DNA from 3 places in the Colwellia sp. SU-HH01172 genome. Region 2 is predicted to be linked to each of the others. Evidence: predicted binding sites of a transcription regulator. Region 2 holds the regulator's gene; each other region holds the start of a gene.

What was found. Region 2 encodes LexA, which represses DNA repair genes until DNA is damaged. Its sites were predicted from a motif close to TACTGTATNNNNATACAGTA; they were not measured.
Region 1: recA (recombinase RecA) is a predicted target of LexA. The motif match lies at 7,977-7,996, and genes of this name have one in related genera.
Region 3: AC27JP_RS19195 (YebG family protein) is a predicted target of LexA. The motif match lies at 1,220-1,239, and genes of this name have one in related genera.

Annotation. Positions count from the first base shown of each region.
Region 1 is NZ_BAAJMB010000005.1:144,661-155,524, forward strand. It holds gene ispF (2-C-methyl-D-erythritol 2,4-cyclodiphosphate synthase) at 1-77, shown strand, start outside; gene truD (tRNA pseudouridine(13) synthase TruD) at 82-1,179, shown strand; gene surE (5'/3'-nucleotidase SurE) at 1,182-1,934, shown strand; gene AC27JP_RS14280 (protein-L-isoaspartate(D-aspartate) O-methyltransferase) at 1,931-2,605, shown strand; gene AC27JP_RS14285 (YqaA family protein) at 2,609-3,187, shown strand; gene AC27JP_RS14290 (peptidoglycan DD-metalloendopeptidase family protein) at 3,204-4,052, shown strand; gene rpoS (RNA polymerase sigma factor RpoS) at 4,140-5,069, shown strand; gene mutS (DNA mismatch repair protein MutS) at 5,139-7,706, opposite strand; gene recA (recombinase RecA) at 8,049-9,074, shown strand; gene AC27JP_RS14310 (XdhC family protein) at 9,246-10,364, shown strand; gene AC27JP_RS14315 (response regulator transcription factor) at 10,538-10,864, shown strand, end outside.
Region 2 is NZ_BAAJMB010000006.1:271,021-281,884, reverse strand. It holds gene AC27JP_RS16445 (DUF3313 domain-containing protein) at 186-848, shown strand; gene AC27JP_RS16440 (DUF3302 domain-containing protein) at 859-1,200, shown strand; gene AC27JP_RS16435 (HlyD family secretion protein) at 1,202-2,350, shown strand; gene lexA (transcriptional repressor LexA) at 2,556-3,170, shown strand; gene coxB (cytochrome c oxidase subunit II) at 3,767-5,284, shown strand; gene ctaD (cytochrome c oxidase subunit I) at 5,297-6,901, shown strand; gene AC27JP_RS16415 (cytochrome c oxidase assembly protein) at 6,913-7,497, shown strand; gene AC27JP_RS16410 (cytochrome c oxidase subunit 3) at 7,528-8,412, shown strand; gene AC27JP_RS16405 (DUF2909 domain-containing protein) at 8,483-8,692, opposite strand; gene AC27JP_RS16400 (SURF1 family protein) at 8,744-9,490, shown strand; gene AC27JP_RS16395 (hypothetical protein) at 9,554-10,114, shown strand; gene AC27JP_RS16390 (COX15/CtaA family protein) at 10,139-10,864, shown strand, end outside.
Region 3 is NZ_BAAJMB010000009.1:152,537-163,400, reverse strand. It holds gene dbpA (ATP-dependent RNA helicase DbpA) at 1-430, shown strand, start outside; gene AC27JP_RS19200 (DUF3718 domain-containing protein) at 530-880, opposite strand; gene AC27JP_RS19195 (YebG family protein) at 1,349-1,759, shown strand; gene AC27JP_RS19190 (M48 family metallopeptidase) at 1,823-2,542, shown strand; gene AC27JP_RS19185 (response regulator) at 3,123-3,488, shown strand; gene AC27JP_RS19180 (chemotaxis protein) at 3,485-4,093, shown strand; gene AC27JP_RS19175 (GGDEF domain-containing protein) at 4,096-5,040, shown strand; gene thrA (bifunctional aspartate kinase/homoserine dehydrogenase I) at 5,295-7,751, shown strand; gene thrB (homoserine kinase) at 7,751-8,725, shown strand; gene thrC (threonine synthase) at 8,786-10,072, shown strand; gene ung (uracil-DNA glycosylase) at 10,260-10,864, shown strand, end outside.

The sequences.
Region 1 (10,864 bases), on a different contig from region 2:
GCTATGTTGGCCGTAAAGAGGGCGTTTCCGTGCACGCCGTCGTATTGCTAATGAAAGCTGAAAGTAAGAGTACTTAATTAAATGTCTGAACAATCACCTGAACACGTTTCAGAGCCTGTGGCCAATTCACTGCCAGATTTTGCCTACTTATACGGTGAGCCGTTATCAACCGGTTTACTGCGTAGTCACAAAGCAGATTTTAAAGTTTTTGAACAAATTCCTTTTTTACCTTGTGGTCAAGGTGAACATCTTTTTATTCATATTCGTAAAACTGGTGCTAACACGGCATTTGTTGCTAAGCAATTAGCGCAATATTTCTCGGTAAAAGAATCGCTAGTTTCTTATGCCGGATTAAAAGATCGTTTTGCTGTAACTGAACAATGGTTTGGTGTGCATGTTCCGGGTAAACAAGTTTATGATTTAAGTGATTTAAATATCGAAGGCGTAGAAGTTTTATCTTATAAGCGCCATAACAAAAAGCTCCGTATCGGTGGCTTAGATGGTAATCGTTTTGAAATTATTTTACGTGATGTGACTGACGTTGATGAGTTGGTTAGGCGCTGGCATGTGGTGAGTAACTTTGGTGTGCCAAATTATTTTGGTGAGCAACGTTTTGGCATTAACGGTGGTAATATAGAAAAAGCCTTAAGTTTGTTTTCTGGCGGTAAAGTTAAAGACAAGAAAAAGCGTGGCATGTATTTATCGGCCGCTCGCTCTTTAATATTCAACCAAATTATTAGCGAACGTATAAAGCAACAAAATTTCGACACGTTACTCAATGGAGATGTTTTGATGTTGTCAGGCACACAATCGGTGTTTTTAGCCAATGATATTGATGAAAGCTTAAAAGCAAGACACTTAAGTCATGATTTAGATATTACCGCCCCTATGTGGGGAGCGGGAGAGCTAATGACAACCGCTGACGCTTTGGCGCTTGAACAAGATATTGCTAAGCATCAACAAGTGTTTTGTGAAGGCTTACCACGTTTTGGTTTAAAGCAAGAACGCCGTAGAATTCGCTTAGTGGTAAAAGAGCCGAAAATAGAGCTTAAAAATGATATTGTCACCTTGTCATTTTTCTTACCTGCTGGCGCTTATGCCACCACCATTATGCGTGAGTTACTTAATTACACCGATATGACAGAGCGTGTTGATACCGCTGCACGTAACAAAGGCTGAACATGAGAATTTTATTGAGCAACGATGACGGTGTTCATGCCAATGGCATAAAAGTACTTTTTGATGAGCTGGTAAAAGCATATGCTGTTACGGTAATCGCACCAGATAGAAATTGTAGTGGTGCTAGTCACTCATTAACACTAATCAACCCATTACGAGCGCAAGAGTTAAATAATGGCTTTATTTCAGTTAACGGTACACCGACTGATTCAGTGCACTTAGGCGCGACACAATTAATGCAACCTGCACCTGATTTAGTGGTGGCGGGTATTAATCATGGCGCTAATTTAGGTGATGACACTATTTATTCAGGCACGGTTGCTGCTGCAACAGAAGGACGGCATTTAGGTATGCCAGCGATCGCAGTTTCATTGGTGGCCAAATACCCGCAACATTTTCAAACCGCGGCGGTGGTAACGGCTAGGTTTATTGAACGGCTAAAATTACACCCGTTACCAAGTGATCAAATTATTAATATTAATGTACCAGATTTGCCATTAAGTGAATTAAAAGGTATTAAAGTGACTCGCTTAGGACATCGTCATAAAGCGGAAACAATGAAAAAGATGCAAGATCCTTGGCAACGTGATATTTATTGGTACGGGCCACTAGGACAAGAGCTTGATGCAGGTGAAGGCACAGATTTTCATGCCATTGCCAATGGTTATGCCTCTATTACGCCACTAACTATTGATATGACCGCATATAAAAGTATGGCACAAATGACAGAATGGATTAATGAACTTTCAATATGAATCAACGAAATAATGCCAGAGTAGGCAGCAGTATCGGCGGTAAGTCGAGTCGAAGTGGGGAATTACTGGCACAAAAGTTACTGGTTGAAGGCATTCAAAATCAACAAGTACTGCAAGCCATAGCTCGTTCTCCTCGCCATATTTTTGTCCCTGAAATTTTAGCGCATAAAGCATATGACAATACCGCATTACCGATAGGGCAAGGGCAGACGATTTCTCAGCCATATATTGTTGCGAAAATGTCAGAACTGCTGCTCGCCGACGGTGTGCCGGAAAGCATTTTAGAGATAGGTACAGGCTCTGGTTATCAGACCTCAATTCTAGCGCAATTAACAACCAAAGTATTTTCTGTTGAGCGGATTAAATCTTTGCAATGGCAAGCCAAAAGAAGATTACGAGCCATGGATTTACATAACGTTTCAATGAAGCACGGAGATGGCTGGCAAGGTTGGCAGAGTAAAGCACCTTTTCAGGCCATTATCGTTACCGCAGCACCAACAGAAGTGCCAGCAGCCTTGCTTGAACAGTTGGCAGATGGGGGGCGTTTGATTATACCGGTTGGCGAACAAAGCCAAATATTAAAGTTAATTACCCGAGATGGTGATGACTTTAAAGAGCAGCAAATTGAAGCCGTGCGCTTTGTGCCTTTAGTTCCTGGTTCATTAGGATAGTTTGTGAAAATATTTTCTGCATTGTACGAATGGACATTAAAGTGGGCTGAACATAAGTTCGCGCCAAGAATTTTAGCAATACTCACCTTTGCGGAGTCTGTATTCTTCCCAATACCACCTGATGTACTGTTAGCTCCTATGGTGTTAGCGCAACGTGAAAAAGCATGGCGACTTGCTACCTTAACCACGGTAGCGTCCGTTATTGGTGGTATGGTTGGTTATGGATTAGGGTATTTAATGTTTGAACCTTGGATACAGCCTCTTATTACTGAGTTTGGTTATCAGGCACGCTTCGACAAAGCCATGTCATGGTTTAGTGAGTGGGGTGTTTGGGTGGTATTTATTGCTGGCTTTTCTCCTATTCCTTATAAATTGTTTACTGTTAGCGCTGGTTTTTTACATATGGCTTTTCTGCCATTTATGCTAGCGTCAACTATCGGTCGTGGTATGCGTTTCTTCTTGGTCGCAGGTGTTATTCGTTGGGGGGGAGCACCGATGGAGAAAAAAATTAGGCAATGGGTTGATGTCTTAGGTTGGCTGGTTGTTGCCATTATTGTTGTTGCTTATATTGCAACAAGATAGAGGAAGATAATATTTTATGGCGAAAAGGATGAAATTCTATTTATTCAACATTAATCACTTACTGATATTGATTGTGATGTTGGCAATAAATGGCTGTTCTAGTCGCACCAAACCCGCACCGGTTGTTGATGTCCAAGGCTCGCTTCCGTTGAGTCAACGAATAAAAAATAGTGTCACTGGGAGTGAATATATAGTTAAAAAAGGTGAAACTTTATATTCGATAGCATGGCGTGCAGATGTTGATGTTCGCACCCTAGCAAATATCAACAATATTAAAGCTCCTTATAATATTTACCCAAATCAAAAATTATTTTTAAGTAAAAAATCTAGCCAGCCAAGTAAAAATAAAGCTAAGAGTAAAAGCTTTAACTCGTCAAAACAAAAAGTTATAAAAAAACCTATTGCACAGAAGAAAAAGCAGGAGTATGGTGGAAATGTAACTGAGCAAAAAACAAGCAAGAAGGCTCAGCAACAAAAAACTGCGTTTTCACAAAAAATAAGAAAATGGCAGTGGCCTGCGAAGGGAAAAGTTATTCATAAATTTTCCACCGCAAAACAAGGGAATAAAGGAATCGACATTGCGGGGCGACGCGGTGATTCGGTGAAAGCAACTGCAGATGGCAAGGTAGTATATGCCGGTGATGCGTTACAAGGATACGGCCAGTTAGTCATAGTTAAACATAACGACGATTACCTTAGTGCCTATGCCCATAACGATCGCATTCTAGTTAAAGAACAGCAAGTTGTAAAAGCCGGTCAAGTGATTGCTAAAATGGGTGATACTGACGCTGAAAGAGTCATGCTTCATTTTGAAGTTCGCTTTCGCGGGAAATCAGTCAATCCCATGAAGTATTTGCCGAAATAATAATAAAAATTTATCAAGAAATAGATTGGAGCCAACGTGAATATTTAGTCAGTAAATTTAGCAATTGCTAATAGCGGGAGATATAACATGGGCATAAAAAAACAAGTAGAGTGTTCTGATGTTGCGGAAAAAGAAAAGCCAAATAATGCTAAGGCGACATTGTCTGAAGAGACCCCCTCTAATTTAGATGCAACACAAATATATTTAAGTGAAATCGGATTTTCGCCATTATTAACTGCCGAAGAAGAAGTGTACTATTCTCGCCTTGCCCTAAAAGGTGACGAATCATCCCGTAAACGAATGATCGAAAGCAATCTTCGTTTAGTTGTTAAAATTGCCCGTCGTTATAATAATCGTGGTTTACCCTTATTAGATCTTATTGAAGAAGGAAATTTAGGCTTAATTCGTGCGGTAGAAAAGTTTGATCCCGAGCGTGGCTTTAGATTTTCTACTTATGCGACATGGTGGATACGTCAAACCATTGAACGCGCTATTATGAACCAAACTCGCACCATTCGGTTACCTATTCATGTGGTAAAAGAGCTGAATATTTATCTTCGTACCGCTCGTGAACTCGTGCAAAAACTTGATCATGAACCGACCGCTGAAGACATTGCTATGGAACTTGATGTGCCAGTAGAAGATGTCAGTAAAATGTTGCGTTTGAATGAACGTATTGCCTCGGTTGACTCACCCTTTGGTGGTGAAGGTGAAAAAGTTTTACTAGACGTTATTCCTGATGAAAAGTCCGGTGGCCCAGAAACTAAATTGCAAACTAATGATATTAAACATAGTATTGTTGACTGGTTAAACGAGCTTAATTCTAAGCAGCGTGAAGTACTAGCAAGACGTTTTGGTTTATTAGGCTATGAAGCGGCGACATTAGAAGACGTTGGTGTTGAAATTGGTTTAACCCGTGAACGTGTTCGTCAAATTCAAGTTGAGGCGTTAAAACGATTACGTGACATTTTGAGCCAACAAGACTTGTCTATCGAAGCCTTATTTCAGGCACAGTAGTTAAATAGTTATTTCGTTGATAAAAAAAACCAGCAAATGCTGGTTTTTTAGTTTTAGCGAAGGCAACAATTAAACTAATTCTTTCAATTTATACAGTAAATCAAGTGCCATTTTAGGGCTTAAATCATTTACATCGGTTGCACTCAAGGTTTCCACAATGGGATGACTAGTATCCATGAGTGACAATTGCTCAAATGCTTGTGGTTCATTATTCATAATCGATGGCGCTTGCATGTTTTCTAGCTCAGATAGCCGTTGCTTTGCCCGTTGAATAACGGTTCTTGGCACACCAGCCAGTTGTGCCACTTGCAAGCCAAAACTTTTACTTGCCGCACCTTCTTGCACTGCATGCATAAAAACAATGCTGTCGCCATGCTCAACAGCATCAAGATGAACATTGGCTAAGCTATCAATTTGTTCTGCTAATAAGGTTAATTCAAAATAGTGACTGGCAAATAGTGTGAAGGCTTGAGTTTTTAATGCTAACATTTCTGCGCAAGCCCATGCCAGTGATAGACCATCATAAGTGCTGGTACCGCGGCCAATTTCGTCAAGTAGCACTAAGCTTTTGTTGGTGGCATTATGTAAAATATTGGCGGTTTCGGTCATTTCAACCATAAAGGTTGAGCGACCACTGGCTAAGTCATCTGAAGCGCCAATACGGGTGAATATTCTATCAACCATGCCAATATTAGCCGCACTTGCGGGCACGTAACAACCAATGTGCGCAAGTAAAACAATCAGTGCTGTTTGGCGCATATAAGTTGATTTACCGCCCATATTTGGACCGGTAATAATCAGCATTTTTCGGCTATCAGTGAGAACCACTGGGTTTGCAATAAAAGGCTCAACCGTCATTTGCTCAACCACGGCATGGCGACCAGCTTCAATGTTAATACCACTTTCTTCTTGTAACTTAGGCTTAACATAATTTAGTGCTTCAGCACGTTCAGCAAAGGTATTTAATACATCGAGCTCAGATAAAGCTTGTGCCAGTACTTGTAAGCTCTCTAATTCAGGTAAAACTTTATCAAACAATTCTTCGTACAAGCGTTTTTCAAGCGCAAGAAACCTACTTTGTGCTGACAGTACTTTTTCTTCGTGTTGCTTTAATTCATTAGTAATAAAGCGCTCATTGTTTTTAAGCGTTTGACGGCGAATATAATCGTCAGGCACTTCGTTAGCTGAACTGCGGCTAATTTCAATGTAGAAACCATGTACCTTGTTATAACCAACTTTTAACGTTTGAATACCTGTACGGGCTTTTTCACGTTCTTCAAGCTGTGCCAAAAATTCTGTCGCACCATCACTTAAATCTCTAAGTACATCAAGTTCGTCATTGTAGCCTGGTGCGATAACGCCACCATCGCGAATTAATACCGGTGGATTCTCAACAATTGCACGCTCTAATAATGTTTGAACTTCGGGTAGTGGCTGACATTTTGAGACTAATGAGCTTAAGTAGGTTTGTGAACTTGCTTGCATTAATGTTTGGAGATCTGGCAAAAGCATAAGTGCATTACGTAAGCGAGCAAAGTCCCTTGGGCGCGCAGAGCGTAAAGCTACGCGAGCGACGATACGTTCAACATCACCAAATTGCTTTAAGTTACCATTAAGTTCAAAGCTAAGATCTTGCTGTAGTAACTCTGCAATGGCATCTTGGCGATTATTTAGTATGGTAAGATCGCGCAGCGGAAAATGTAGCCAACGCTTAAGCAACCGAGATCCCATAGGTGTCGCGGCTTTATCTAGAATTGCTGCGAGGGTATTTTCACTGCCACCTTGCAGGTTTTGAGTTAACTCTAAATTTCGTCGAGTCGCCGCGTCTAGGATCACTGCGCTTGAAGCACTTTCGGCGATAATTGCTCTGATATGTGGTAACGCTGTCCGCTGACTGTCTTTAACGTATTGAAATAAACAACCCGCCGCAGCAATACCTAGTGGTTTATTGTCAACACCAAACCCTGACAGTGATTTAGTGCCAAATTGTTTGTTTAACAGAGTTTTACTGGTTTCTAAATCAAACTCCCAATCTGGACGTCTGCGCAAACCTTTACGTCCGGCAATAATATTAGTTGCAGTAAGTGATTCTGGGTACAGTAATTCGGCTGGTGATAATCGTTGCAGCTCAGCTTGTACTTGTTCTTCTGTATTTGGCTCGACTAGAACAAAACGGCCACTGGTCATATCTAAATAGGCTAAACCAAAACCTTGAGGGGATTGATGCACGGCAACAATTAAGTTGTCTTGTCGGTCCGTCAATAGTGCTTCATCACTGACAGTGCCAGGGGTTACCACACGCACAACTTTTCGCTCAACCGGTCCTTTACTGGTCGCAGGATCGCCAATCTGTTCGCAAATCGCGACCGACTCACCTAATTTTACTAGCTTAGCTAAGTAACCTTCGACAGCATGATAAGGTACACCGGCCATCGGAATGGCATTACCACCTGTTTTGCCACGCGCCGTTAATGAAATATCTAATAAGTCAGCTGCTTTTTTAGCATCATCAAAGAATAATTCATAAAAATCACCCATACGGTAAAAAATCAAAATATGAGGAAATTCTGCTTTAATGGTCAGGTATTGACGCATCATTGGCGTGTGGGCCGAGAGGTCTTGCGGTATTGTGGTCATCGAAATGCTGTAACTCATAAATTTATCAAGGTATTAAGTGAATAGATTATGCCATAAGGCATGCTTTCAGATCTTTCTATTTTTAATAAATTTAACTGTTATTCAGAAAAAGAAAACACCTGTATAACATCAAAAATCAGTAAGAGTAACTTTTTTAGCTGAAATTTCTAAAAGTTACTAATCGATTTAAATTCCTTATTTTTCAATGGATAAAAAGTACGACAACTTTTATTTTTAAAGTAAAATAAAATAAATTGATAAAAACCTTGATACTGTACGACTATACAGTATACTTTGCTTCATCAAAACGAATTAACCACCTAAATCATTGTGGAGCAATAAATGAGCGACAATAAAGAAAAAGCATTATCAGCTGCCTTAAGCCAAATCGAACGTCAATTTGGTAAAGGTTCAATCATGAAGTTGGGTGATAATCGCAGCATGGACGTTGAAACCATTTCAACGGGTTCATTAGGATTAGACATTGCCCTAGGTGCGGGTGGTTTACCTTTAGGTCGTGTCGTTGAAATTTATGGCCCTGAATCAAGTGGTAAAACAACACTAACGCTAGAAGTTATTGCCGAAGCACAGCGTAACGGAAAAGTTTGTGCCTTTGTTGATGCTGAGCATGCACTTGACCCGATTTATGCGGAAAAACTAGGTGTAAACATTAACGAATTATTAGTTTCTCAGCCGGACACCGGTGAGCAAGCGCTTGAGATTTGTGACATGTTAACCCGCTCAGGGGCAGTTGACGTGATTGTTGTTGACTCGGTTGCGGCCTTAACACCAAAAGCTGAAATTGAAGGTGATATGGGTGACTCGCACATGGGCTTACAAGCTCGTATGCTTTCACAAGCCATGCGTAAGTTGACTGGTAATTTGAAACAATCGAATACCATGATGATTTTCATTAACCAAATTCGTATGAAAATTGGTGTCATGTTTGGTAATCCTGAAACAACAACTGGTGGTAACGCATTAAAGTTTTATGCTTCAGTACGTTTAGACATTCGCCGTATTGGTGCTGTTAAAAACGGTGATGAAATCGTTGGTAACGAAACCCGTGTGAAAGTGGTTAAAAACAAAATAGCTCCTCCGTTTAAACAAGTTGAGTTCCAAATTTTATACGGTGAAGGTATTAATAGCTTAGGTGAATTAATTGACTTAGGTGTTAAAAACGAAATGGTAGAAAAAGCTGGTGCTTGGTATAGCTATAAAGGCGATAAAATTGGTCAAGGTAAAGCTAACGCAGCTAAATACTTGAAAGAAAACCCTGAAATAGCGCAAGAAATAGATACGCGTTTACGTGAAGTGTTTTTAACAAAAAACAAACCAACCGAAGCGATTGAAGAACCCGCTAAATAATTATTAATTTGTTTTAGCGCTATTAAAAAGCCACTTTTCAGTGGCTTTTTTGTTGCATTATTTTACAAAACAAAGCGACTTTTACTGTTGTTTACTTTCCCTTATTACTGTGAAATTTTCTGTAACTTGATATGATGATATTGCCTTTACAAGATTTAAAAGAGGTTTTCATTGTTAAATAACCACGGCCATTTTGCTTTACTCGAACATTACTTTAATCAAGGTGATGAGTTTGACTGGGTAATGGCGACAATCGTCAACAAAGAGGGCTCAAGTTACCGCTCACCGGGAGCTATTATGTTAATTAATAGCCTTGGCCAGTCTTTTGGTTTAGTTAGCGGCGGTTGCTTAGAAGCCAATATTATTCTCCACGCTAAGAAAGTCTTCGATAATAAACAGGCATATTATGTTGAATATGACATGCGTGAAGAAGATGGCTATGCTGCGGAGCTGGGAGTAGGCTGTAAAGGTAAAATAGGTATTTTATTACAGTATTTATCGGCTGAGCATAACTCTTTGCTTGCACAATTATTTCAGCGTTTGCAAAGTGGCGTTGCCAGTTACCTACAGCACATCTATAAAGTGTCAGATGGCAAGGTTAAACAATTAAATACATTAACTTTGTTTGATAGTAAAGGTCAGTTATTAGTTACTACGAGCCCGCATAGCCAAGGTTTTGACAATGAGCAGTTAACTCGAACTGTGGCATTGAATAAACAGCATAGTAATACAATTGTTGAAGCGGGTGAGTTATCGCTGAGCAAAATTTCTGCACCATTTAATTTATGGCTGTTTGGTGGTGGCTCAGATGTTATTCCTTTGGTCTCTATGGCGGCACAGCTTGGCTGGCGTGTCACTGTTGTTGACCATCGTTCCAGTTATGCTCGTCATAGTGTCTTTAAACAAGCATCTGATATTTTTCGAGTTCATCCTGATGATTTTTTCAAGCCTGAGCATGCCGAGCAGGTAAAGTTATTTCAGCAACTAGATGCCGCCGTTTTGATGACACATAACTTAACCTTAGATGCTGCTTGGCTAAAGTTATTACATTCAACTAATCAGGCTAAGTATATTGGCTTACTTGGGCCACTTGAAAGGCGAAGTAATGTTGAAGTGCTTAGTCATATCGATGATAGAGCCTGGTTATCACGCTTAGTTAATGGCCCTGTCGGTTTAGATATCGGAGGAGAGCTCCCCGAGTCTATTGCTTTATCTATTCTCGCTCAGTGTCACAGCGTTTTGCACAATCGCAGTGCTTTGGCGTTGTCGGGTAAGTTTATTAATAGTTAACATTAGCGAGTTTTCTTTATTCATAACAGCTTATTTTTTGTTGGCCTAGTCCTTTAGTCTAGTCTGTCACAATTGTCATTGAAGTTTTCTATAATATTGTTACGGTATCTTGTTAAAAGCAGCTAGCATAATCGCTTGCTTGAAACTAAAAGATCATTAGGTTAGAAAATAAAATGACATCAAATACTAAGATCATTATTGCTGATGATCATCCGCTGTTTAGGCAAGCGTTATCATTAATGCTGAAGTCTAGTTTCGTGTGCTCACACTTACTTGAAGCGGAAACCATCCCGCAATTAGAAGAAAAGCTGGCGAATATTTCTGATATCGATCTAATTTTGCTCGACCTTGATATTCCCGGTGCTCACGGCTTTAACACCTTAAGTAATCTTCGACATCTATACCCAGAGATAGGCGTGGTTGTGATTTCGGGCTTTGAAGACCCCGATACCATAGGCAAAGCGATGAACATTGGTGCCGCTGGCTTTATTCCAAAATCG
Region 2 (10,864 bases):
ATCAGTAAAAACTTTGCTAAATTGTTTGTTATAAAGCAAATGTCTAATTCCATTGTCTTTTTTTATGTTCCTTTACTATAAATAAATGAGCGAATATAAAACCATTATTGATAAAAACTTGGTTTAAACAATATTCGATTATTGCTGAAATGAGCTTTTATAAATAACAATAAGAAGGGAATTCAATGAAATTTATTACCGCCTTTATACTCATCTGCCTGACGGCCTGTACCGCTACAGAAAAAGACACAAACCAACCCCAAAAAACTAACTACTCCGGTTTTTTAAGTGATTATAGCCAGCTAAAAAAAGTGGATGTCGGTGATGATTCAGATTTACTGCGATTTTTTGACCGTAAAATTAAAGAGCACGGTTATGAAAATATCATGCTTGATCCTGTCACTTTTTATCCTGCGCCTAAAGCGAGTGAAACCATTTCTAATAAAGCGTTAACAAACATCGGTGCTTACTTTAATAACACGGTTTTAAATGTCGCCAAAGAATCAGGTAAGTTAGTCGAAACGGCCGGCGCTAAAACAATGCGAGTAAAAATGGCGATAACCAGCATTGACGTTACCGACAGTAAGTTATCAGCGTATCAATACGTGCCTATCGCATTTCTTGTTACCGCAGCTAGCGGTGGCCTTAGTGAAATGGATGTGAAATTTCAAATAGAAACTGAATTAACTGACTCACTAACAGGCGAAGTACTTGGCGCAGCAATTAAACAAGGCTTTGGCGAAAAACTTGATGATAGTGAACAAGCACTGACGTTAGACAATGTAAAACCTCTTATAGATAACTGGGCTACCACGATGAAAAGCACGTTAACTGAGATCTTAAAATAGGAGAGGGTTTATGGATTACGCAGCATTATTTCTAGTATTTTTTGTCGGCATCGTCATTTTTTATGGCATCATCGTTATTCATGATATCCCCTATGAAATTGCAGTACATCGTAACCACCCTCATCAAGATGCCTTGCATGTTGCTGGTTGGGTAAGTCTATTTACACTGCATGTGCTTTGGCCATTTTTATGGATTTGGGCAACCTTATATCGTGAAGATAGAGGTTGGGGCTTCAAACATCAAACCCAGAGCAGTCATTCAGAACTAGCGCAATTAACTCAAGAAGTTGAATCACTAAAAGCTGAGTTGAATATAATTAAGCAATCGCTTAAAACTGTGGAGGAACAATAATATGGATTTAATTATTATTCTTACCTACACCGCTATTTGTACAGTAATTTTTAAAGTATTTAAAATCCCATTAAATAAATGGTCAGTGCCAACAGCAGCTTTAGGTGGAGTGTTCATTTTAGGTGCGTTGTTAATGTTGATGAATTACAACCATCCATACGCAAAATATGGCAAGGAAGTATTTGTTAGTATTCCTATTGTGCCCAATGTGAGTGGTACGGTAAAAACCGTTGATGTTATTGCCAATCAACCCGTACAAAAAGGTGATTTACTGTTCACGCTTGACCCAACACCGTTTCAAGCAAAAGTTGATCAAGTCTCAGCCTTACTAGCTGACGCAAAAAGTAGTGACTTGCAAAATGATCAAAAACTTCAAACCGCAATAGCCAATGTTGCTAAAGCGAAAGCTGATAAAGAACGTAACTATTCAAATTACCAACGCTACCTAAAAGGTAAAGAAAAAGCCGGTGTAAACTCACCTTTTACTGAGCAAGAGCTTGAGAACAGAAAGCAGCTATTTGAAGCATCTAACTCAAAACTACTTGCCGCTCAGTCAGAGGAAAAAAGAGTTAAACTAATTGCCGATGCTGAAATATTAGGTTTGAACCCGCAAGTAGCACAACTGCAAGCACAATTAGACAAAGCCTTGTTTGACTTGGCAAGCACACGTGTTTACGCACCAACAAACGGCATGGCAACGCAAGTCGCGTTACGACCAGGTGTACGAGCAGCCTCTTTACCACTTCGACCAGTAATGACTTTCATACCGAATGAAAAACGTGTTTTTGCTGGCTTGTTTTGGCAAAATTCATTATTAAAAATGAAAGCAGGGCTAGACGCAGAAGTGATTTTAGACAGCGTTCCTGGCCACGTCTTTAAAGGCAAACTGGTTCAGCTATTGCCTGCAATGTCAGAAGGTGAATTTCAAGTTAATGGCCAGCTAATTTCTGCTAATAGACTTGCTGCGCATGGTTTTGCTATTGGTCTTATTGAGCTAGAAGAAGACTTGTCGGATTATGGCTTACCTTTTGGTATTCAAGGTAAAGCTGTGGTGATAAATCATGATAGCGACCCGCTACATGTTTCTTTAATGAGACGGATTCTACTGCGAATGATGGGTTGGATTAATTATGTATACCCTATTAAGTAAAATGTAAGTTATTAGAGTAGCTACTAATATGGGGTCGTTTCAACCTAGCGATCACTACATTTATTGCCTATTCTATTATCAAAGCCTTTCTTGTTATATTGTTTATTTGTTCATCATTAATTCTTGCGTTTATTTACAGCCTGTATACAATGACAGTGATACTGTTTAAAAGTACAGGCTACCATAAGTTGCTTAAGGAAAAAATATGCGCCCTTTAACACCCAGACAACAGCAGATATTTGATCTGATCCGAGAAAAAATTTCTGATACAGGTATGCCACCAACACGAGCAGAAATTGCTGATTTTTTTGGTTTTAAATCAGCCAATGCCGCCGAAGAACATTTAAAAGCGTTAGCAAAAAAAGGTTATATTGAAATGTTACCAGGCACCTCCCGCGGTATTCGTTTAGCGGAAGAGTTTGTTGAGGAAGATGGTCTCCCCTTAATTGGTCGCGTCGCTGCTGGTGAACCAATACTTGCTCAAGAGCATGTTGAAGATCATTATAAAATTGACGGTAGTTTATTTCATCCTGTCGCTGATTATCTGCTACGTGTTAACGGCGAAAGTATGAAAGATATTGGTATCTTGGATGGTGACTTATTAGCGGTTCATCAAACAACTGACGTGAAAAATGGCCAAGTAATTGTTGCTCGAGTTGAAGATGATGTTACGGTTAAGCGCTTTAAACGTGAAGGTAACGTGGTTTATTTACATGCAGAAAATGAAGATTTTGAACCGATCGAAGTTGATTTAACTAGTCAACATTTTAATGTTGAAGGGATCGCTGTTGGCGTTATTCGTGCAGCTGATTGGATGTAAATTCTATTTTATCTCCTACTATCAAGGTTAACTTTTGTTTTATTATTGTGCAGGTTTCTAAAGGTGCTTATGTTTTAAACCTGCGCTTTCCCTTCTTTAAGTTTGTTTCCTTTCTTTAAGGTTTGTTTTTTAAGAATAATTATCATTCTTACTCCTGAAACGCTCAAATAGATTGTTTTTTATACGATTCTGATGTGAAGCTTTTATTAAATTTTCGGTATGATGATCACATGCTGAATAAAAATTAAACATATCTCTAAAGCCTTTAAAAATGCACAAAAAGCCCGGTTTAGGGTTATTACTCTATTGTATTTATTAACTTTTATTTTTTATGCTTTTTAAATTTTAAATTGACCCAGATCAAGTTTTAAGTAATTCTAGTCTAGAAAACGTACAAATATAACAATAGGGCGTATTTGACGACTGTTCAATATTACGCCACTTAAATAATAATAAATGTATGAGCAAAATCACTGGTTTATCACGATAAAAATATGATTAATTAGTTGTTTTGCCTTAAAGGGTGAAGGAGATGTCGAGTGAAAAGACGTAACCTAGGTTTGCTGTTGCTAGGGGGCTTGTTGTCTAGTTCAGTTATGGCAGATATGCCGCTGAACTTGACCAAAGGTGTTACGGAGGTTAGTAGAGATGTATATGACTTACATATGCTAGTGCTCTATATCTGTACTGCTATTGGTGTTGTGGTCTTTGGTGCAATGTTTTGGTCTATGGTATTTCACCGTAAATCAAAAGGTGTTAAACCAGCAACATTTCATGAAAGCACAAAAGTTGAAATTCTTTGGACGGCAATTCCAGTCGTAATTCTAATCGCTATGGCAGTGCCTGCCACTTATACGCTCATTGATATGGAAAATAATGATGATGCGGATCTGACAGTGCAAATTACCGGCTCTCAATGGAAGTGGCACTATAAATACTTCGATCAAGATATTGAATTCTATTCAGTACTTTCTACTCCTCGCGAACAATATGAAAATCAAAATGGCAGTTCAGCAGAAAAAGGTGAAAACTACCTGCTAGAAGTTGATCGTCCTTTGGTTATTCCTACCAATAAAAAAGTACGTTTTGTTATTACCTCGGATGACGTTATTCACGCTTGGTGGGTACCTGCATTTGCTGTTAAGCAAGATGCAAACCCGGGTTTTATTAATGAAGCATGGACTAAAGTTGACAATCCTGGCACATATCGCGGCCAATGTGCGGAGCTATGTGGTAAAGACCACGGCTTTATGCCAATTGTGGTTGAAGTTAAATCTGAAGCAGACTATGCACTTTGGGTTGATGAGCAAAAACAATTAAAAGCTAACGCGGCGGCGGCTGAAGCGGCGTCATTAAATGCCTCAGTTTCTATGGATGAATTAATGCAGTTAGGTGAAACAACCTATACCGCTTATTGTGCAGCTTGTCACCAAGTGAGTGGCCAAGGATTACCTCCTGCATTCCCAGCACTTAAAGGCAGCGCTATTGCAACAACAGGGCCAGCAAGCGAGCATATAGATATTGTTTATAACGGTAAAGCTGGCACAGGTATGCAAGGTTATGGCAAGCAATTGAGCTTAAAAGAAATTGCTGCTGTTGTGACTTATGAGCGTAATGCTTGGGGTAACAATACCGGCGATGCTGTACAAGCGGCTGATGTTAAAACGGCCGTTGGAGGTGAAGCAGAAAGTTTAACTGAAGCTGTGAAAGAAGCCGCCGCTGAAGTAAAAGAAGAGGTTACCCAGGCAATTACTCAAGAGATGGCGAAAGTAATACCTACTGAAGATTTATCTAAGGTTTATAGCCAAGATGAATTGATGGCCATGGGTGAAAAAGTTTATATGAGCGCATGTGCTGCTTGTCATCAAGCCAATGGTGAAGGTATGGCGCCGGTATTTCCTGCCCTAAAAGACAGTGTAATTGCTAAAGGTGACATGGCCGTACATATCGATATGGTAGTTAACGGCAGTAAGAAAAATCCAGCGATGGCAGCCTTTGGTGGCCAATTAACTAAAACGCAAATTGCTGCAGTTGTCACGTACGAGCGTAATGCTTGGGGTAACAATACCGGTGATTTAGTCCAGCCAGCAGATGTTGCTGCTAGCGCGAAGTAGGGAGGCGTTAAAATGACTACAGATGTAATTAATGATCAATCCGAGCATGATTCACATGACGGTGAACATCATGATCATAAAATGACTGGCCTTAAGCGCTGGTTGTATACCACTAACCATAAAGATATTGGTTCCATGTACCTATGGTTCTCTTTTATTATGTTCTTAACCGGTGGCGTGATGGCACTGGTTATTCGTGCTGAGTTATTCCAGCCGGGACTACAGATAATTGAGCCAGATTTCTTTAACCAAATGACCACAGTACATGGTTTGATTATGGTTTTTGGCGCGATAATGCCAGCCTTTACCGGTTTGGCTAACTGGATGTTACCTATGATGGTAGGCGCGCCAGATATGGCGCTGCCACGTTTGAATAACTGGAGCTTTTGGATTCTACCATTTGCTTTTGCTATTTTATTATCGTCTTTCTTTATGGAAAGCGGTGCACCAAATTTTGGTTGGACCTTCTACGCGCCACTATCAACAACCTACAGTAACGGTAGTACAGCATTTTTTGTTTTTGCTGTTCATATCATGGGTATTTCATCAATTATGGGAGCGATTAATATTGTCGTCACCATTATGAATATGCGTGCTCCAGGTATGACTTACATGAAAATGCCATTGTTTGTTTGGACATTCTTCATTACGGCTTACTTACTAATAGCGGTGATGCCAGTGCTCGCGGGTACCGTAACTATGGTATTAACCGATACCTACTTTGGTACGAGTTTCTTTGATGCTGCCGGTGGTGGTGACCCAGTAATGTTCCAGCATATTTTCTGGTTTTTTGGTCACCCTGAAGTTTACATTATGATTTTGCCTGCTTTTGGTATTGTTTCTACAACCATTCCAGCGTTTTCTCGTAAAAAACTCTTTGGTTATAGTTCAATGGTTTACGCGACAGCATCCATTGCTTTCTTGTCGTTCATTGTTTGGGCTCACCATATGTTTACCACAGGTATGCCGTTATTTGGTGAACTGTTCTTTATGTATTGTACGATGTTAATTGCGGTGCCGACGGGTGTGAAAGTATTTAACTGGGCAGCAACCATGTGGCGTGGCTCGATTAGTTTTGAAACACCAATGTTGTTCTCTATTGCCTTCGTTATTTTGTTCACTATTGGTGGTTTCTCTGGCTTGATGCTAGCCATGACACCGGTGGATTTTCAATATCATGATACTTACTTCGTTGTTGCTCACTTCCACTACGTGCTGGTAACTGGTGCCTTATTTTCTATTTTTGCTGGTGCTTATTATTGGTTACCGAAATGGACTGGCTATATGTACAACGACACGTTAAGCAAGTGGCATTTTTGGTGTTCATTAATTTCAGTGAATTTATTGTTCTTCCCTATGCACTTTTTAGGTTTAGCCGGTATGCCGCGTCGTATTCCTGATTATGCCTTGCAGTTCGCTGACTTTAATAAATGGGTCAGTATTGGTGGCTTTGCCTTTGGACTTTCACAATTAATTTTCTTAGTGCTAGTGATTAAGTGCATTAAAGGTGGCGAAAAAGCTCCGGCAAAACCTTGGGACGGAGCAGAAGGTTTAGAATGGACAGTGCCTAGCCCTGCGCCGTATCACACCTTTGAAAAACCACCAAAAATTGATTAATTGGAGACAAAATGGATAACGGCGAAACGCAAGATAAAACCTCAGAGCAAACACAAGTGCAAGCGACTGACGCATCAGTGAAAAAAACAGTTAAAAAACTGATGTTGATAGTGTTTGGTATGTTTGGCTTTGGTTTTGCGATGGTGCCGTTATATGACGTGTTTTGCGATATCACCGGGTTAAACGGTAAACCGTCTAATGTTGCTGCAACATACAACGCGGCAACAATAGACACCGAACGTACAATTACCGTGCAATTTTTGACCCGAACGGCTAAGGGCATTCCTTGGCAGTTTGAGCCAATGATAAACGAAATAAAGGTACATCCAGGTGAAAGAAAAACCGTTAAATTTTATGCCAAAAATGAGTCTGTAAGTGATATTGTCGGCCAAGCCGTACCGTCAGTTTCACCAGGTAGGGCCGCGGTTTATTTTCAAAAGATTGAATGCTTTTGTTTTAATAATCAGCCGTTAAAAGCCAGTGAAGATGTTGAAATGGGTTTACAGTTTTATGTTGATTTAGACTTACCCGACGACGTTTCCACCATCACCCTATCTTACACTTTATACGATATTACAAGCTCGGTTGATTCTTAAGTGCATGGCACTTAAATGAGGGGAACAACAATGACGACAAAAGAATACGAAAGTTATTACGTACCAGCGCAAAGTAAATGGCCAATAATTGGTGCCATTGCGCTATTTTTAATTGCCGTTGGTGCAGGCAGTTATGTAGCAAATTTAAATAATCCTGACAGTGTTGGCGGCGGTTGGATATTACTTGCCGGTATCGCGTTGATTATTTATATGATGTTCGGTTGGTTCAATAATGTTATTACTGAGTCAATGTCTGGAAAATACAGTCATCAAATGGACAATTCATTTCGCCAAGGTATGAGTTGGTTTATCTTTTCAGAAGTGATGTTTTTTGCTGCTTTTTTTGGTGCCTTACTTTATGCCCGTACTTTTTCGGTACCTTGGCTAGATGGTGCCGGTAACAATGCCGCAACCGCTGCGATTTTATGGCCTGACTTTACCGCGACTTGGCCATTAATAAAAACCCCTGATGGTACTGAAACAACGGCTATGGGTTGGTATGGTCTGCCGTTGATTAATACCATTTTACTGTTAACTTCTTCAGTTACTGCCCATTTTGCTCATGTAAGTTTAGAGCAAGAAAAACGTGGTTTATTGAAATTTTGGTTAGGCTTAACGGTACTCTTAGGTTGTGTGTTTTTATATTGCCAAGGCTTAGAGTATGCCCATGGTTACGCTGATGAAATGAAACTGTATTTAGACAGTGGTATTTATGGCAATACCTTTTACTTGTTGACTGGCTTCCATGGTATGCATGTTACTTTAGGTACCATCATGTTATTGGTAATGCTTATTCGGGTGTTTAAAGGTCATTTCACACCGAAAAATCATTTTGCTTTCCAAGCAGCAAGTTGGTACTGGCATTTTGTTGATGTAGTCTGGGTACTATTGTTTGTGTTTGTTTATATTATCTAGCGCTATAGGCTGATGAATATAAGAGCTTTAAGGTACGATATCTACAATGTTAGCTATCGTACCTTATAACTTAATATGGACGTGGGTTAGGTGTAATAACACCGGTAAGTATCGCCAGTAAAAGTAACAGTATAAGAATGACAGAAGTAATCACACGGCGACCAATAAATTTCGACATAGGTGGCTTGTTTGGATCATTTCTATTCATAATAAATAGTGCTCGGAACAGGTTATAAATCATAAAGGCTAATAAGCCGACAACAATAATTTTAATTAACACAGCATTCTCTCTTTTATAGTCTGTTTTTAGTTAGTGAACATGCGGTAGTCTATGAATTCGGTATCACTTCAGCACAAGTTAAAACAACTTAATTGGCCGATGGTTATATTTACCATGCTAGTATTTTCGTTATTAATCAAGCTTGGATTTTGGCAAAGTAGCAGAGCACTTGAAAAAGAACAACGCCAACAACGCATCAGTGAATTGAGCCAGCGCCAAGCACTTTCATTAACGCAAGTATTAGCACTTAGTGGCTTACAAGATGGTATTAATGACTTACCTATTGAACTTAATGGTGAATTTGTTGCTGATAAAGTGTTCTTATTAGATAACCAACCGGATAAAGGACGTTTCGGGTATCGTGTCTATCAAATAATTGCAAGTGACAACCACTCGATATTGGTTAATTTGGGTTGGGTGCAGGGGTCAATAGACCGCAATGTACTACCAGAAATAACGGCAATTACAGGACAACATGTTATTACTGGCCACGTACGAGAAATTGAAATAGGTATTCAATTACAAGCACAAGATTTTGTTAATCCATCGTGGCCATTACGAGTACAACAAATTGAATTAGACAAATTTTCACAATTAATTGGCAAGAAACTATTGCCCTTTGTTGTTTACTTAGATAAAAAAGAGACTATTGGTTATAAAAAGAACTGGCAGCCGATTGTCATGCCTCCAGAAAAACACCGAGCATATGCCTTTCAATGGTTTAGTTTGGCTCTTGCATGGTTGAGCTTGATGATTTGGGCAGCCATAAAAATGAGTAAAAATAGCAATACAGAATAATAAGTAAGAAAAATATCGAAACCGACATCACCACCTAAAAACAAGAATAAAAGGCTGAGTTGTATGAGTTCTTCAGAGTTAAAAAAATCGCGCCGCAGTATGCTAATTCTCTTAGCGGTATTTATCATTCCCGTGGTGTTGGCTAAGTTAGCGTTAAATCAGCAATGGTTCAATTATGGTGTTACTAATCAAGGGCAGCTAATAGAGAACGAATTAACTTTAGCAAAATTAGGTTTGAACGTTGATGACTTTGATCATCAATGGCTAATGTTATACAGCTTGCCAGAAAATTGTGACGACCAGTGCGAAAAAGTCTTAGTCAGCGTAAACAATACCTATATTGCTTTAGGTAAAGAAATGCCACGGGTTAAACCGGTAGCGCTAACTCAACAAAATTTAACCACAGAACAATCAGATAAAATTCAAATCAAAAAATGGCATGTTCAAGCTATGCCAGCATTAGCAAAAACTGCTATCACACGATCTCAAGTATTCATCGTTGATCCGTTAGGTAACGTCATCCTTAGTCATCTGCCGCCTACAAGCACTGAACAATTACCACAATTTGGTAAAGCAATTTTAGCTGATTTTAAGAAGCTGCTTAAATATTCGAGGATCGGCTAAATGAGAACCCAAAGCTTCGCCGATATTAGAAAGCTCGTTTTTGTCAGTATTCTACTGGCTATTTTAGTGGTCAGTTTAGGTGCGTATACCCGCTTAACCCATGCTGGGCTTGGTTGTCCTGACTGGCCAGGGTGTTATGGCTTACTTGATGTGCCAGAAACAGCCGAACAAATTACTGCCGCGGAACAAGCGTTTCCAGAACGGCCAGTAGAGCCAGAAAAAGCCTGGAATGAAATGATCCATCGCTACTTTGCAGGAACCTTAGGGTTATTGATTTTAGCCATAGCCCTTTTGTCATTTAAACGACGGGCTCAAGGTGGACCTGTTGGTTTACCGATACTGATTTTAGTCGTAGTGATATTTCAAGCGGCATTGGGCATGTGGACCGTTACCATGAAGTTAATGCCCGTTGTCGTAATGGGGCATTTGTTAGGAGGTTTCACCACCCTCTGTTTGTTATTTTTATTGTATTTACGTATAAGTGGCTACCGAGTACCGGGTGGTGATTTTGCGCTAAAAAAATATGCTAAGTTTGCCGTTATCGGTATTTTTATTTTAGCGGGGCAAATTGGTTTAGGGGGCTGGACATCATCGAACTACGCTGCGCTAACTTGTACAGAATTACCAATTTGCCAATCAGACTGGCTAGAGCAGCTTACCTTTGAACATTCTTTTGACTTAGTACCGCCAGAGAAAGACAGTTACGAATTTGGTCATTTAGATCACGCCTCTCGTGTCACTATTCATGTC
Region 3 (10,864 bases), on a different contig from region 2:
TATTGCCCACGATAGCGAAGTGCATATTCACCGTGTTGGACGTACCGGTCGAGCGGGAAGTACCGGCTTTGCATTTTCTTTATTTAGTGACAAAGAGCGCTATAAAGTTGGATTGTTGGAAGACTATCTAGAACGAACTATTGAAGGTGAGGTTTTACCCGAAAGTGAAGTATTGCAAAGTGGCGTATTTTTACCAAAAATGACCACAATACAAATTGATGGCGGTAAGAAACAAAAAGTTCGCCCTGGCGATATAGTGGGTGCGTTAACAGGTGACAATGGCATTGCCTTTGAACAGTTAGGGAAAATTCAAATGGGCCCAAATTGGGCTTATATAGCGGTTGAAAAAATGGTAGCTAGAAAAGCATTAAATAAGCTTATTAATGGGCAAATTAAAGGTCGTAAATTTAGAGTTAGAGAATTAACCTAATTGCTCCTTTTTATTATTGATAGGTAATGCAACCAACTAGGTACTCTGACTACAGAGCAGAGTACCTGTGGTGTTGATTATTCATTGCTTTAGTACCTTTTACAGCTCAAAATTAACATTGATTTTTTCAATTTTTGCCACATCAATAATATTGACACGGCCACTAATACTGCGTTCCAAGCGGGCTGCTGTCTTATTTGCGCCATATCTGTGTGCGAAGTCTATAATATCGTCACCATTACACATCACTTTTAACGCGATAACTTGATCACGTAAATTATATGACTTTGCTGTTTTTCGATATTTGATAACGCTATTGCTCAGTGTTGATTTACATACGTCAATTAGCGCCGCTTCAATGTATCTATCCATCGCATGACTACTAAAACTGATTGATGATAAAAGTGCAAATGCTGTTGTTGCTAATGTTAGTGATTTTAATTTATTCATGGTTCTCTCCATACCAAAAAAAGATTATTTATTTACTTTGTTCATATTAATAGTTACCTAAATTCACGATAAAGTTGTAATAATGAAATTAGTGAATGTAAGAATTAATTGGTGATATATAAGTGTGGTGTAATTTTAATCTTTTGTTATTTATTGTTTTTATTGCTTGTTGCAAAGAGGGGAGGCTTGTCGGTCGACACTAACTTTTACATCTAGTGACATTCCGATATGTTTTTTTATCTTGTTCTGCAATATAACGCACGACAAAAAGCATTTATATTGAGCGTTATCAATCTAAAGATTATTCTTTTCTGGTAATTTAGTGAAAACAGGGTATGATTCTGTATGTATATACAGTTGTTGTGGTGTTTAAATTCCATGTATTGCTATGGTGAATAGTTATACAGGCCGATTTTTATACGTTATGATAAATGGCAGTGTTTGAATATAGAGAGATAAGGGATACTAATGGCAGTTGAAAGTCGATTTGTCGTCATAAGACATGGTGTGGAGGTAGAAACATTTATGGATAAGAAAGCCGCAGATGAGTACGATAAAATGCTTGATATGGCAGACAATCTATCTGAAATGTTTGAACAAGCGCCGGTTGAGCTTACAGAAAGTATTCGTGAAGAGCTAAGTATCTATCTCGCGCAAAATCGTGAGAATGTTTTAATTGCCCTGCAAGCCAAAAAAGCTAAAGCACAGAATAATAAAGTGGTTGTCCCGACTGCAGAAGCTAATAAAGCAGTTGAAGCGACTTCATCTAATAGCGTTGAGGCTGAAAAAGTAGCTAAAAAAGAGTCAAAAGTTAAGGCAGCAGGCGCTAAAGTAACAAGTAAAAAGACGGCAGCTAAAAGTAAAACTGAAGCCGCATAATTTTTTATGTTCAAGCTCTTGCTGCTAAGCGGCAAGTCTTGAACTTCAGTTCGGTCTGAGCGTTTGCAATATCAATTAATTCGCAGTATTCGTCGAAAAACAATCGCATTACAGGTGAAAAATGCTCAAGTTATTGTGCGTGCACCTGAGTTCGTAAAAGTTGAATATATTGATAAGTTAATAAAGTTAAAGTCAGCTTGGCTGAACAAAAAGCTTGCACAGCAACTTAATCCTGCTTCAAATTCCCCCTCACCATGCCTTAATAATAGTTTTCGTTTTGAAAACCCACTCAATATTGATGGTGTGCCACACAAAGTTATTATCTGTTTTGGTAAACAAAAAGTGCTTCATGATGAAATAGAACAATCACTTCATGTTTTTATTTCTGCTAGATATCGTCACTATGAACTGAGTTCGGCAATCATAATCGAGAAAGTGAAACGCTCAATAGAGTTGTGGTTTAAAAGCACTTTATTAGATTACATAAATCATAAGTTACCTTTGCTTTCAGAAAAAACATTGTTGCACGCTAAGTCATTTAACGTGCGAAAATATAAAGCGCGTTGGGGAAGCTGTAATAATCGTGGTGAACTTAGCTTTAATTATTTGCTGAAAATGGTGCCCCCATGGGTAGTTGATTACGTTATTGTCCATGAGTTATGTCATCTGCAGCACATGAATCATTCGACAAATTTTTGGCAGTTAGTTGAACATCATTGTCCCGACTTTCGCTTAGCTAAAAGTTGGCTAAAGGAAAATCAGGCCTCTCTTATTTGGTGCTAAGAGCAAAAAATATTGCATGGATAGTGCCTTTAATGAGGTATAAGGCGTATCACTTAGCCATACGTTTGTTTTTATTGTGTTTTCTTTATTCTTGGTATGAAATCTGCTTATTCTCCGTACAAGTAACTATTAACCTTTGATTTGATCGTTAAAGGCTAAAAGTATAAATAATCAATATCACTTTGTGTGCATTTTACTTAAGGAAATATGATGAAGCTGGGCAAATATAGTTGGATAGCCATGAGCATTTACTTATTATCAGCGATAATGTCTATCGCATTTTTTGATTTACTGGTTAACCTTTAAATAAAAGTTAACGGATGCTTTTTGGTAAATAGTACAATGATTAATGTTTTTTGATAAATCATTCATTTTGTCATTTTTCTGTAGATGTCGACAAGATAGACATTAAAAATAGTGTTATTGAGCAATAACAAAATAAGAAATGTGATATTAATACGTACTTTTAGCGATAAAAATTTAAAAAAACGTCATTTTTACCTGTATTAGTAATTAACAGCGGCGTTAATTTCAGGTAAATTAGAGGTTAATAATAAAAATAATAAAGGATTAGCATCAAATGAGCGCGAGTGTTCTTATTTGTGATGACTCTAACTTAGCTAGAAAGCAAGTTTTAAGAAGCCTTCCAGAAAAATTGTCAACTAACGTGCAATTAGCCAAAAATGGTGAAGAAGCACTGATCATTTTGCGCAATCAAGATATTGATGTGCTATTTCTTGATTTGACTATGCCTGTCATCGATGGTTTGGGCGTTTTACAAGCCATGAAAGACGAAAGTATTGAATTGCCCGTATTTGTTATTTCTGCTGATATTCAGCCAGAAATGCAAAGTCGTGTTTTAGAGCTGGGAGCCAGGGCGTTTTTACGTAAGCCAGTGCAGCTAGAGACCTTAAATCAAAATTTGGCAATGCATGGATTACTATGATTGCATTTGACCTTGATGAAGATCAACAAGATTGCTTGCAAGAGCTTATTAATGTCGCAATGGGACAAGCCAGTGACCAGCTTGCCCGTTATTTAGATACCTTTGTCTATTTAAAAGTCCCCAATATAGAACAAGTCAAAGCGGAGCAATTATTTGATACTCTTAATAAAGACTTAAATGCTACCGCCGTTGTTAGCCAAGGCTTTTTTGGCTATGAAGGAATTCGTGGTGAAGCCTTATTAATGTATCAACCACAAGATTCTGATCGTTTAGCTGACTTACTGGGCTATGAGGCAGATGAATTGACCTTTGATGAGCAAATCATTGATCTGAGTTCTATTTTAACTACAACATTTTTAAATGTTTTTGCCAGCCAAATTAATAATCAAATGTCATATAGTGCGCCGAGATTACTGTCTGCGAATTATGGTACGGTTTCAGAACATTTGAACCAACAATCATTTAATTGGGATTTAGCTTTAAAGGTGCGGATCAGCTATCAAGTTACTGATTATTCGTTTAATTGCGATATGGTATTGTTGATCCCAGAGGAAGCCATTAATAACATTAAAACGGTTATTGATCGGATACTAGAAGATTACTAATTATGTTAGATGAGCTTTGTATTAATATTTCAAATCGATTAAACACTGGGATTTTAATTCTAGATCGCCAATATAATATTGTTATGTGGAATCGCTTCTTGGAAGTGCATGCCAATAAAAATGATAATGATGTGACAGGGAAAAGTATTTTTACCGTTTTCCCTGAGTTACCTAAAAAGTGGTTTGAGCGAAAATTGTCAAGTGTCATTCAACTTAAAACTCCGTCCTTTTGTGGCTGGGAACAACGTCATCATTTATTTGAATTATCTCATTCTCGTCCCATCACCACTGACAGTCATTTTATGGCGCAAAACTGTACCTTTTTGCCGGTTGAAGTTGAAGGTGAAGTAGAGCATATTTGCATTTTAATTGAAGATGTTACCGATGTATGTCATTACCAAACTCAGTTAAATAAAGCGTTGCAAGAACTGGCTTTGTCTAATCGTATTGATGGCTTAACTCAAGCGTTTAATCGTAAACACTGGGAAGAATGTCTGGCAAAAGAGTTTTCACGCGCACGTCGCTATCAGCATGATTTAGCTTTAGTGATGTTAGATTTAGACCATTTTAAATTACTTAACGACACCTTTGGTCACCAAGGTGGCGATATGGTGTTAGTCGAGACGGCAAAAACTGTCGACAAATTATTACGCATGGGCGATTTGTTTGGCCGCTATGGTGGTGAAGAGTTTGCCGTGATATTGCCTAATACTGATATAGAAGGCGCTGAAGAGGTTGCAGAACGTATTCGTCAAGCCATTGCTAAAAATACCATCCAATATCAAGATCGGATTATTAGCGTCACCGCTAGTATTGGCGTTGCGATTATTGACAGTGATAATGCTCGCTATGAAGATCTTATTAGTAACGCTGATCTTGCATTATATGATGCTAAAGCGGCGGGGCGAAATCGTGTTTGTTTAGCAAACGAAACCGTTGAGGTTTGAATATAATTGAGAAATATTCATTACACCTAACTTTTATACATATATTAGTTTATTTTATTCAAAAATATCAGTTGACAGATTTTTACAGTTCAGGCACTTTATAACTATGAATATTTCACTTCGCCGTACCATTATTATTACCACTACCACCCTCATTGGGATGGTGGTCATCGGCTGACGTGTAAAACTTACTAATTTTATCAAGCCCGTGACCATAAAGGTTTCGGGCTTTTTTCGTTTTATAAGGAGTAAAAATGCGTGTATTAAAGTTTGGTGGTTCATCGTTAGCGACGGCACAGCGTTTTATTGATGTTGCTAATATCATCAAAAACAAGCACCAGTCGTCAAAATTGGCTGTCGTTGTTTCTGCGCCGCAAGGGGTAACGAACCATTTGGTCGCGATGGCTGAAAATATTTCAGATGAAGAGAAGCTGAAAAGCGACTTACAGCACTTTAAACATGCTATTGAAAATATTATTAGTGATTTGTCGGCGACCTTGCCTGAATTTTGCCATCAGCATAGTGAGCAAGCGTTGGCAAATTGGGAACAGCAATTAAGCCGATATTTGCACGGTGCAACATTATTGTCTTTTTGTCCTGAGCATGTGCGTGCACGTATCATCAGTATCGGTGAGCGCTTAAGTGTCGCATTACTGCACTCAGTATTAGCGGTCGATAATATTGAGGTAAGTACTATTGCGCCGGAAAAATTCTTGCATACTAATGATATTGCATTGAATGCGGTTGCTGATTTAGTACTATGTAAAGAAAAATTTCAACAAAACTATAGTGAATTGAATGAAGTTGCACTAATGCCAGGTTTTATTGGCGTTGATAGCAAAGGTGATGTGACAACATTAGGGCGTAATGGCTCTGATTATTCTGCAGCCGTATTAGCGGTTTGTAGTGAAGCAGAATATTGTGAAATATGGACGGATGTTGATGGTGTTTACAATGCCGATCCACGGCTAATTAAAGAAGCGCAGTTGTTAGATTACTTATCTTATCAAGAAGCCATGGAGCTTTCTTATTTTGGCGCCAGCGTTTTGCATCCTAAAACCATTGGCCCGATTGCCCAGCATCATATTCCGTGCTTAATTAAAAATACCGGTAATCCAGATGCTGCAGGCACTTTGATTGCCAATGAAAATGATCAGAAAAAACAAGTGAAAGCGATTTCTAACCTTGATGATTTAACTATGGTTAATGTTTCCGGCCCAGGGATGAAAGGCATGGTCGGCATGGCTAGCCGCGTTTTTGCCACCATGAGTCGCGAGAATATTTCTTTAGTTTTGATCAGTCAGTCTTCTAGTGAATATTGTATTAGCTTTTGTATTTATTCCGCAGACGACGTTCGTGCTAAGCAAAGCCTGCAAGATGAATTTGAATTAGAGCTACTCAATGGCTTATTAGAGCCATTGAGTTTGACTAATAAACTCTCTATTGTTTCTTTAGTCGGTGATGGTATGCATCATCAACAGGGGGTAGCCGCGAAATTTTTTGCTTCATTGGCACAAGCCCGAGTAAATGTCGTTGCTATTGCACAAGACTCATCTGAGCGCAGTATTTCTGTGGTTATTGAAAGCCGAAAATGTACCGATGCTATGAAGGTTAGCCATCAAAATTTCTTTTCCCATAAGCAAACTATTGACGTCTTTCTTGTTGGTTGTGGTGTTGTCGGTAGCGAGTTGTTGGCTCAAATTGCCAGGCAACAACCAAAACTAAAAGCTGATAATATTGCTTTAAAAGTTTATGGTTTGGCGAATAGTCGCGGGATAGTCTTTTATCCTGATGGCATCAATGCAAGTGACTGGCAGCCAAGTTTTGAACAACAAGCCGTGAGCTTGACTGTTGATAACATTAAAGATTTTGTTCGAGAAAATCATCTTATCAACCCGGTACTAGTTGATTGTACGTCTAATGAAGAATTGGCGTTAAATTATGTTGAGTATTTAGAGGCTGGCTTTAACGTGGTAACACCTAACAAAAAAGCTAATACTGATTCATGGCAATACTATCAAGCGTTAAGAGCTGCAGCGCAAAAAACTAACCGACGCTTTTTATATGAAACAACGGTGGGGGCAGGCTTACCGGTTATCGATACTTTGCAAAATTTACTGAAAGCAGGTGACGAGTTGCACCGTTTTGAAGGAGTGTTATCAGGCTCTTTATCTTATATTTTCGGAAAGCTAGATGAAGGAATGACCCTGTCTCAAGCTACGGCGTTAGCAAAAGAACAAGGCTTTACTGAGCCAGATCCTCGTGATGATCTAAGCGGTATGGACGTTGCGCGCAAACTATTAATTATGGCGAGAGAAGCCGGCATGGCGCTAGAGCTAAGTGATATTAAGGTCGATTCTGTACTAGCTGATGATTTTGATGCCAGTGGTGATGTTGCGAGCTTTATGACTAACTTACCGCAATTAGATGAAAGTTTCGCTCAGCGTATAAATGCCGCCAAATCTGAAGGTAAAGTATTAAGATATATAGGTAATATCATTGATGGCCAATGTCAGGTTACCATTGAAGCTGTAGGTCAAGGGCATCCGCTATATAGTGTTAAAGACGGTGAAAATGCCTTAGCGGTACATAGCCGCTATTATCAACCTTTACCGTTTGTATTGCGCGGTTATGGTGCCGGTGCGGCGGTTACTGCTGCCGGTGTATTTGGTGATTTATTAAGAACGTTAGCATGGGAGCAACAACACTAATGAGTGTTTCTGTATTTGCACCAGCCTCAATTGGTAATGTTAATGTCGGCTTTGATGTTTTAGGGCTGGCCGTAAAACCAATAGATGGCACATTATTAGGTGACGTTGTTACTGTCACGCATAGTAATAAAGGTGATGAGTTAGAAGTTGTAGGTAGCTTTGCAAAAAAGCTACCTAGTAATGTCGAAAACAACATTGTTTGGCAGTGTTTGCTATTGTTTAATCAGCAACTTATTGAACATCAACAAGATGTTGTCAAGGTTAAGCTAATCTTAGAAAAGCGCATGCCAGTCGGCAGCGGTTTAGGCTCAAGTGCTTGCTCTGTTGTCGCCGCCTTAGCGGGGCTTAATGCCTTTTATGAGAAGTACCATCAATTTAGTTTTGATGAAAAACCATTGCTAAAAATGATGGGAAAAATGGAAGCACAAATTAGTGGTAGTTTGCATTATGATAATGTTGCGCCATGTTTTCTCGGTGGCATGCAGCTAATGGTGCCAAACCAAGAAGTCATTGCTCGTAAATTACCGGCATTTGAAGAATGCTATTACGTGATGGCTTATCCTGGCATTGAAGTGTCAACCAAAGCTGCTCGCGATATTTTACCAACAGATTACTCTCGAGCTGATTTAATTAGCTTTGGACAAAATCTAGCAACCTTTGTTGACGCCTGTCATCGAGGAGATAAAAGCCAAGCTTATTCGGTATTAACCGATGTGGTTGCTGAGCCTTATCGACAATCAATTTTACCAGGTTATAGCGCAGCAGTCGCTTACCTTAAAGAACATGGCAGCTTAGCGGTAGGAATTTCAGGCTCAGGTCCGACGCTTTTCTGTGTTACTGATGATAAAGATAAAGCCGTTCAGTTTGCAGATTGGCTAACGCAGAATTATTTACAAACATTAGCAAGCGGCGTAAGTGAAGGCTTTGTCCATATTTGCCAACCAGACAATCAAGGTGCGGTTAGCTTGGCGTAACCGCGCGGTTATTTTTCGATAAAAGATCAGGAAATAACCATTTTATATAGGAATTTAAGTGTGAAATTTTATAATTTAAAAGAAAATGACGAACAAGTAAGTTTTGCTGGTGCGGTAAAACAAGGTTTAGGCCGTAATCAAGGGCTATTTTTCCCAGAAACTATTCCAAGCTTTGACAATATTGAAGCATTGCTTGCTCTGCCGATGGTTGAGCGCAGCGTAAAAGTACTTTACCCTTTTGTTAGCGATGATCTTTCAGAACAACAGTTAACTGAAATAGTTACCGATGCTTTCAACTTTCCGGCTCAAATTCAACCCATCAGTGAAGATCGGGCCATTTTAGAGTTATTTCATGGGCCAACATTGGCATTCAAAGATTTTGGTGCCCGCTTTATGGCCAAATGTTTACAAGCATTTAGCCAAGGCAAAAAAATTACCATTTTAACCGCAACTTCTGGTGACACGGGGGCGGCTGTTGCTCATGCCTTTCATGACATTGACAACATTGATGTGGTTATTCTTTACCCTAAAGGAAAAATTAGTTTATTGCAGGAGAAAATGTTTACTACGCTTGGCGGCAATATTAAAACAATCGCCATTGAAGGAACATTCGATGATTGCCAGGCTTTGGTAAAACAATCTTTTGATGACCAAGAGCTAAAAGAAACTATCGGTTTAAACTCGGCCAATTCGATTAATATTAGCCGTTTGCTTGCACAAATTTGCTACTATTTTGAAGCGGTTGCCCAGCTTTATCGTCAAAAAGGCCGTGAGGCACTTAATGAACTTGTTTTTTCAATCCCTAGCGGTAACTTTGGCAATTTAACCGCTGGACTTTTTGCTAAAGCACTGGGTTTACCGATTAAACGATTTGTAGCCGCGACCAATGCCAATGACACAGTACCGCGTTATCTCCAAACCGGAGAATGGTCACCAAATGATACCGTAGCGACTATTTCAAATGCCATGGATGTCAGTAACCCAAATAATTGGCCACGGGTTGAACACATGCTGAAAGCGGGGATTGTAGATAAAGATTGTGTTAGCTCAGTATCTATTGATGAAGAACAAACGCAAATGACCATGATCCAATTAGCAAAGTTAGGTTACATTAGTGAACCACATGCTGCTGTTGCTTATAGAGCATTGCAACATAATGCTCTTGATGACGAGTTTGGGGTCTTTTTAGGTACTGCCCATCCGGCCAAATTTAAAGATATTGTTGAAAACACCTTAGGACAACCGATTGGTTTACCAAAAGAGTTGGCCGATTGTGCAAGTGAAACCATTCTTTCCACAACCGCATCAACTGAGTTTTCAGAGCTAAGAGCATATTTACTGGCTTAGTTACATAGTTTATATAAAACCGTATAATTATAAAAAGGCAGTTTTTACTGCCTTTTTTATGTTCAGGATGAACGGTATGTCACGATCACATGGATGTGAAATAGTGGCAATTTTCAGGATGGAAGACATGCAATAGATGGTAAAGAATGATGTTCCAATATATATTAGCGAATCAAAGAGCTATGAAATGACAAAATTAAAACCGCAATGGCAAGCAATAGTTGCCGAAGAACAACAGCAAGATTACTTCCGTAGTTTATCTCAGGCTGTAAACCAGCAAAGGCTAAATGGCGAGGTTATCTTCCCATCAGAAGAGGATGTTTTTAGTGCCTTTTCTACTGTTGATCTAACTGATGTTAAAGTGGTAATACTCGGACAAGACCCATACCACGGCGTTGGAAAAAATGGTACTTCTCAAGCGCATGGTTTAGCTTTTTCTGTTCGCAAAGGCATAAAAGTGCCACCATCTTTAGTCAATATATACAAAGAACTTAGCCAAGATATTACCGGCTTTATCACACCAAAGCATGGCTACATAGCGGAATGGGCAAAGCAAGGCGTGTTGCTACTCAATACCGTATTAACCGTCAAGCAAGGACAGGCACATTCTCATGCAAAGCTGGGCTGGGAAGTTTTTACCGATAAGATTATTAGCGAACTTAATGAGCAGAATCCTGGCTGTGTATTTATGCTTTGGGGTAGTCATGCACAGAAGAAAGGTAAAAACATTAATCAGCAAAAACATTTAGTGCTCAATGGTCCACATCCTTCGCCATTGTCGGCTTACCGTGG